Regions from separate parts of the Leuconostoc mesenteroides subsp. mesenteroides ATCC 8293 genome, predicted to be linked through region 3. Evidence: riboswitches for the same ligand, from Rfam matches in the RefSeq annotation. Region 3 holds a riboswitch; each other region holds the start of a gene.
The links. A riboswitch is a leader RNA that binds a small molecule or an ion and turns the genes downstream of it on or off. The one in region 3 is predicted to bind thiamine pyrophosphate.
Positions count from the first base shown of each region.

Region 1: linked by a shared signal. The riboswitch ahead of thiE (thiamine phosphate synthase) and the one ahead of LEUM_RS07110 (nucleoside 2-deoxyribosyltransferase) in region 3 are both predicted to bind thiamine pyrophosphate.
Region 2: linked by a shared signal. The riboswitch ahead of LEUM_RS03745 (ECF transporter S component) and the one ahead of LEUM_RS07110 (nucleoside 2-deoxyribosyltransferase) in region 3 are both predicted to bind thiamine pyrophosphate.

Region 1 covers NC_008531.1:1,155,027-1,157,299, forward strand. The annotation lists gene thiF (sulfur carrier protein ThiS adenylyltransferase ThiF) at 1-461, opposite strand, end outside; gene thiS (sulfur carrier protein ThiS) at 472-669, opposite strand; gene thiE (thiamine phosphate synthase) at 696-1,334, opposite strand; TPP riboswitch at 1,466-1,556, opposite strand; gene LEUM_RS05660 (type I 3-dehydroquinate dehydratase) at 1,706-2,273, opposite strand, start outside.
Region 2 covers NC_008531.1:744,039-746,311, reverse strand. The annotation lists gene LEUM_RS03750 (tRNA (adenine(22)-N(1))-methyltransferase) at 1-649, opposite strand, end outside; TPP riboswitch at 901-990, shown strand; gene LEUM_RS03745 (ECF transporter S component) at 1,309-1,890, shown strand; gene LEUM_RS03740 (thiamine-binding protein) at 1,887-2,180, shown strand; gene LEUM_RS03735 (ATP-binding cassette domain-containing protein) at 2,211-2,273, shown strand, end outside.
Region 3 covers NC_008531.1:1,447,699-1,449,971, forward strand. The annotation lists gene LEUM_RS07105 (thymidylate synthase) at 1-554, opposite strand, end outside; gene LEUM_RS07110 (nucleoside 2-deoxyribosyltransferase) at 579-1,049, opposite strand; TPP riboswitch at 1,159-1,266, opposite strand; gene LEUM_RS07115 (phosphoketolase family protein) at 1,645-2,273, shown strand, end outside.

The DNA.
Region 1 (2,273 bases), 290 kb from region 3:
CCCATAACAAGCGGTTTATTTGGAAAAATTTCACGAGAACTACCTAATAGGACTGCTTTACTATGCGGGTCATCAAATGCCTCACATATGATATCACTATCACCAAATAGAGCTTCAACATTTTGCGACGTGACTCTTTCTTGAATTGTTGAAATTGTAATAAATGGATTGAACTCTAATATATTTTGTTTTAGCGCAATCACCTTTGGTACATTAATTTGACTCAATTTAAATTGCTGTCGATTCAGGTTACTCAACTCAACAGCATCAAAATCAATCAAAGTCAAATGCCCTACTCCTGCACGCGCTAATGCGATGGCAATATTAGAGCCAAGTCCACCAGCGCCTGCAATAGTCACATGGGCCTGTGCAAGTTTTTCTGACGTTCCTGGCACATTGCGTTGTTTCATATCTTCATATACTTCTTGAACGCTGTAACCATCAATATTAATTTTGTGCATAAGACTTCCTTTAACCTCCGCCTACAAATGAAATAATTTCAATTTGATCATCATTATGAATAAAAGTATCTACAAAACGTTCACGTTGTAAAATCTTACCGTTGTGTTCAACTACAATGTTTTCTAAAGCAGCATTTTTGTCATTGAGCAGTTGTGCAATTGTCTTTCCAACGTACTGATTCTCTACAGAGCCATTTATCTTAAGCATTGCCTAGGACCACCTTTCTCTAGTTTTTAAAGTACTTGGTCAAGTTCTTTAATCGTGTCGGATACTTTGTCCGCTATATTTTCGGCACACATAATTTCGCTAACCATCGCCACACCATTGATTTCAGTATTTTTAAAGTTGTGAATTGTATGTTCCTTGATACCACCAATTGCAATGACTGGTATGGAGACAGTTCGTGTAATCTCCTTTAAAGTTTCGATTGACGTAGGTTTTGTGATTACCTTGGTCTTAGTTGGATAAATAGCGCCAACTCCTAAATAATCTGCCCCCTCTAGTTCGGCCTGTGTGGCTCTCATGGCACTTTTAGCAGACACACCCAAAATTTTTTCTGGACCAATTAAACGTCTTGCGACTGATATCGGTAAGTCATTATCGCCAATATGGACACCAGCAGCATCAACTGCTTGACAGATATCTATTCTGTCATCAATAATCAATGGAATTCTGAATCTGTCAGTAATTTCTTTCACTTTCGTTGCCAGTTCAAAATACTTATGCGTGGTAACCTCCTTTTCTCTTAGCTGAGCGAGTGTGACACCGTTCTGACATGCTTTTTCAATTCGACCTAAAAACTCTTCATCAGAATAATCGTATCGATTTGTGACTAAATATAGCTTTAGCACCTTAGTTATATTTACATCCATGGGCTCCTTTTCGTAAACCTCCTGATAATATATTTTTGAAATTTTTCAATACACTGAACCTTTTTAAATTTTTCAAATAAAAAAGCTGTTTTTTTGCGCAAATGGGTACGCAAAAAAACAGCTTAATAAAAAATCTATTAATCACATCTTCCTACGCAGATTTTAATCCGATCAGGTTCAATGGGTATTTCTCAGCCCTCGCGGGCACCCCAGACATACATATATAATTTCATAAATACTATAACATTTATTTTTTGTAAACACAAGAAATAATTGCCTAGTAAATCAAAGTAAACAAAAAACGCTACCTCCTGAGAGATAGCGGGTAGGTAGATAGATACTACCCAGTTGGTCTTAACTAATATAACACATTATTGCCAAGCTTGCAATAATTCATTAATTGTCAGCTGCCCAGGAGCACTTCCTTGTGTACCATCAAGTACTGCAAAGGTCATTTCTGACCCATATTCATATCCCTCGATACGGCTACTTTTACCTATCTCTCCCATGCTCATCGTGATTAATGGTTGCGAAATATTGACGTTCTTAGTTGTTTGCAATAGGTAATCAACGTCTTTTTCGGATTCAGGCATGACAGCCAATTTGATAATATCTGCTGAAGTATCAGCCATATCACTGATTAAAGCTGGCAAATTTTTAGGGGTAGATTCAAAATCATGGTATGACAGTAATACTGGAATATTGGCTTTATTGGCTGCGTCCATAATACTTTGTCGTAGCGGCTCATCTAATGTATATTCAACATCAACAGCTGCAAACGGAAATCCCGAGTGTAAAGCAGTAATCATAAAAGTGGCATACTCGGTTGGACTCATTTCGCCACGACCACCCTGTGCAACCGTACGATATGTTAACAACACCGGAAAACCACCAATACTATTAAACACCGTACCAGTTAACTCTTTAATAATTTGAACA
Region 2 (2,273 bases), 700 kb from region 3:
AATCTTGATAAATGGGTGAATCAGCTTTTCCAGCAAATTCAAGATTTTCAAAAATTGTGTCGATACGATCCAATTCTTTCTGCCATTTAGCAACAAAAACTGACGTTTTTCTCTTTCGCAAGACAGGACCAAATTTTTTATCGAGGCTTGATAAACTTTGGGTGCCCTTTGTTGCAATCATAATTTCATAAAAGTGGTTATCCTCTTGTTCAATAACCTCGTCGTTAATTTTATACTGATGATTGTTTAGCCACGTTCGCACAATGTGCTCATCAGTATTAGGTTGTAGTATAAGCGTTTCAAAACGTTTTGCTCTTGAAAATCCCGCTTCTAATATATCTGTAATTAAGACACCACCCATACCAGCGATTGTGACCGTGTCAATATGATCCTCATCTTTAATTGCCGCTAATCCATTCGCCAATCTCGCCTCAAGTTGTGTGGTTAACGCTCTTCGAACAATTTCGTGCTGCGCATTTTCGTAAGGTCCTTTAGCAACCTCACCAGCAATCGCAAACGATATTTTGTTATTGATTAATAGATTAGCAGGTAAATAGGCGTGATCAGAGCCAATATCGGCTAACCTTGCGCCTTTGGGTACAAATGAAGCCACAGCTGCAAGCCGTGGTGAAAGATGAATACTGTCCATTTTCTATCCTTAGAGTTGTTTTTTTTACTCATTTTAGTATAACAAATAAGTCAATATCTCGCTGATATCATGTACTTTTAATTAATAAAGACCACAAATTATATCATACTCAAATTTCATAATTAAAAACATTAGAATGTTAGAAAATATAACATAATTTTGGGATTAAATTCTATTGCATACGAATAGTTTGCACGATAATTTGTCTTGTGTTACACTCTAGGCGTGAGCTTTTCACAAATAACTGAAAACACCAAAATCTGGGGTGCCGTCGCGCTGAGATAAAACCCATCACACCTGATCTAGTTAATACTAGCGTAGGGAGATTTACTTGAAAATGTATTAATGAACTGACATATCTTGACGGTACTATGTTTTGTAACGTTATCACTATAATATATGACGGTACTATGTTTTGTAACGTTATCACTATAATATATGATGATGAAATAACACAAGTTTGTTAAGTAACGTTTCTGCATTGAGATCATGACCACAATTTTTCAAGCCAGTCTTCCTTGTGAAGTCTGGCTTTTTCTAATTACACCCGATTTTGCGGTGATTTCGGTTACATCAATTATTAACCAATAAGTCATGTAAACAGTTGTATAGCTCATGCACCTATTGGTTAATATCGGAAATTTTAGGAGGTTTTGCAAATGTCTGCAAACAAATGGTCACTTCGCGATGTTATCTTCATCGCACTAATCGGTGTTTTTTTTGGATTTATATTTTGGGCTTGGGCATTTGGTTATAATGTCATCGCTGCCTTTTTAACACCATTTGGATTAAGCGCATATGCTAATGATGCAACATTGGGTCCTTGGCTAATGGCTGGTCCGATGGCTGGGTTCATCTTACGTCGTCCTGGCGCATCAATTATAGGTGAAACACTTGGCGGCACAATTGAAATGGTGTTTGGCTCTCAATGGGGTGTCATGAACGTTGTTTCTGCATTAATCCAAGGGTTTGGTACCGAACTTGGATTTGCTGTATTTGGCTACCGTCGTTGGGACAAAACGAGTTTGTCAATGTCTGTCATCACAGTTACCATTGTGACGTTTATTTGGGACCTGTTCCGTAATGGTTATGCTGACTACTCATTTGGTTTGTTGATTGGATTATTTATTACTCGCCTCATTTCAGCAGCTATTTTTGCAGGAGTTATCGTTTACTTCACACAAAAATTAGTTGCTAAATCAGGTATCCTAGAGGTCAATAAAAACGAGGTGGTCTCATGATATCAAGTATTGCGGTCCAAGTATTGCCGATGACAGCTGACACAGAAGAAGTCATTCGCATAGTTGATCATGTGATTGCTTATATTGACAAGAGTGGTGTCAACTATCAGGTAGGTGCTTTCGAATCAACTCTCGAAGGTGATTACGATCAACTAATGGATATTTTAAAAAATTTGCCCAAGGTTGCAGCAGAAATTAGTGACATCCCTGTCATGGTATACAGCAAAATAAACATGGCTACAGATTCTGATGTTTTAACCATTGCAAAGAAAACAGATAAATATAAATAAGCGGAATTTCCGCGTACATAGGGAATTATTATGGTTACTCATTTAAAACATATCAGTTTGTCATATGGCAATACAAAAATACTTGATGATACC
Region 3 (2,273 bases):
ATATCACTTACTATGCCTCGAAACGCATCATTTGCTCGCATGTAAGCCACCATATTGAGTTGGTTATTTCTAATTAAGAACTGCAATCCCAATGTGCAAGATACATCTAAATTTTGATTAATTGTTAATTCGTGCGCATCAAATATTTGGATTACTGCTCGTTTCGAATCAGCATCATTTAGCAGTTCTTGTTTAACGTTCTGCCATTGATTTAGGTTTTGTTCCCCAAAATGAAACAGCTTTTTGCCGTATGCCGTACCGGTTAGTGTTTGCCCGTCCATTGAATAATCAGGCATTCGTTTATTGTAATAGCTGATGTAAGACAAGCTATTGTTTCCTGTTAGATACCACAATGCCTCCGCAAAATTAAAGATAATATTTGTTTTTCTCGTTTGGCTATATACAATTCTCTGTACGGGATTTTCAATTTTAAAATGGACACCTAATTTTTCCCGACTACTAAATCCTCTGGGCTCATTGAAAAATTCTGCATGATGATATATTTCATTTAGTTCGGCTATATAGGCATCATCAAAGGTTTCATATGTTGTCATTTAACTCAACTCCCTCATTCAACGCTACTTTGACAATACTTTATTGTGTTGTAGATAATTGTCTATCACATTACTTATTTGTGAAAGGCAACTATTCATATTTTCGTAATAGATATACTCTACGTCCCCAATTACACCAAGACCACGTATCAAATATGCATAGTCAACATCATTCTTTAAAAGCAAAATAATCTTTTTATGAAATGCTGACGCCCAGCCAATTTCAATATGGGTACCTGGTGATGCTGGGCTACCCGGAAAAGCCATTAAAACATCACAATTTTTTATGGAATTAAAATCAGCATCTGTACATTGAGTGGGGGTCATCATTTCTAATCCCCAATTCTCTCGTTTGTGCGCATTATCCACAAACATTCCTTTATCTTCTAACACTTGCATTACTTGCTGAAGTGACTGTGTAGTTTCCGTATTGACTCGATTGTTTTGATTCAAAAGTTGTTTGAAAGGTGCGGCCAAAAAAACACGTTGATTCACAAAATTGCCTCCTAAATTTTCAACACATAGAAAAAGAACGTTTGCAATAATAACAGTTATATTGCAAACGCTCTTAGATATAGTATGGCTGTTTATATGATTGCAAAAAAATCATATATTCATACTTTCCTACGCTGCTTGCTACAGATCAGGTTCAAAGGGTTCAAAGATTATCTCTTCTCTCTCAGCTTTTTTAAAAGCACCCCTAGTATGTTAATTAATCGACTAATAACAAAATCGAGTGTAACACACTTGTTCAGAAGTATGCAAACAAATTATTTTATCAAATAGTAATGTTAAGACGCTAATTCCCGTTATGACGCGATTATAACCATAAAAGTCAATACCAATACATTAATTGGGTCGTACCAATTAATATATTGGTATTGACTTTTCAAAAAACAACCTTTACGATGAATATGTAAAAACACGGCTTGATAATGAATTGGTGTTCGCCAGGTTCAGATTAATTATCAATTTATTTCTGAACTTTTCACTATACTTTGCAAAGTTAATTTTATATCTTGCAATATTTTTTACGCAATCGTAGCATGCACTTTGTGTATGCATTGTCACAAATTGGAGGAAGTATCAAATGAATATCGATTCAACAGATTACCTGAACAATTTAGATGCCTACTGGCGAGCTACCAATTATTTGTCAGTTGGACAACTCTATTTGTTAGATAACCCATTGCTTAAGGAAAAGTTAACGGCAGAACAAGTTAAAATTCACCCAATCGGGCACTGGGGCACGATTCCTAGTCAAAACTTTATTTATGCCCATTTAAATCGTGCTATTAATAAATTTAATTTGAATATGTTTTACATTGAGGGGCCTGGCCATGGCGGACAAGTAATGATTTCAAATGCTTATCTTGATGGTAGTTATACCGAAGCATTTCCAGAAATCACACAGGATGAAGCGGGTATGCAGAAAATGTTTAAGCGTTTCTCTTTCCCCGGTGGCGTTGCTTCACATGCTGATCCTAAAGTACCTGGATCGATTCATGAAGGTGGTGCTTTAGGCTATTCTATCTTGCACGGTGCTGGTGCTGTATTGGATAATCCAGACCTCATTGCTGCGGTTGTTGTTGGCGATGGTGAAGCAGAAACAGCACCCCTAGCCACTTCATGGCATGTTAATAAATTTTTGAATCCTAAAAATGATGGTACTGTATTACCAATTTTGAATTTAAATGGCTTCAAGATTGCGAATCCCAC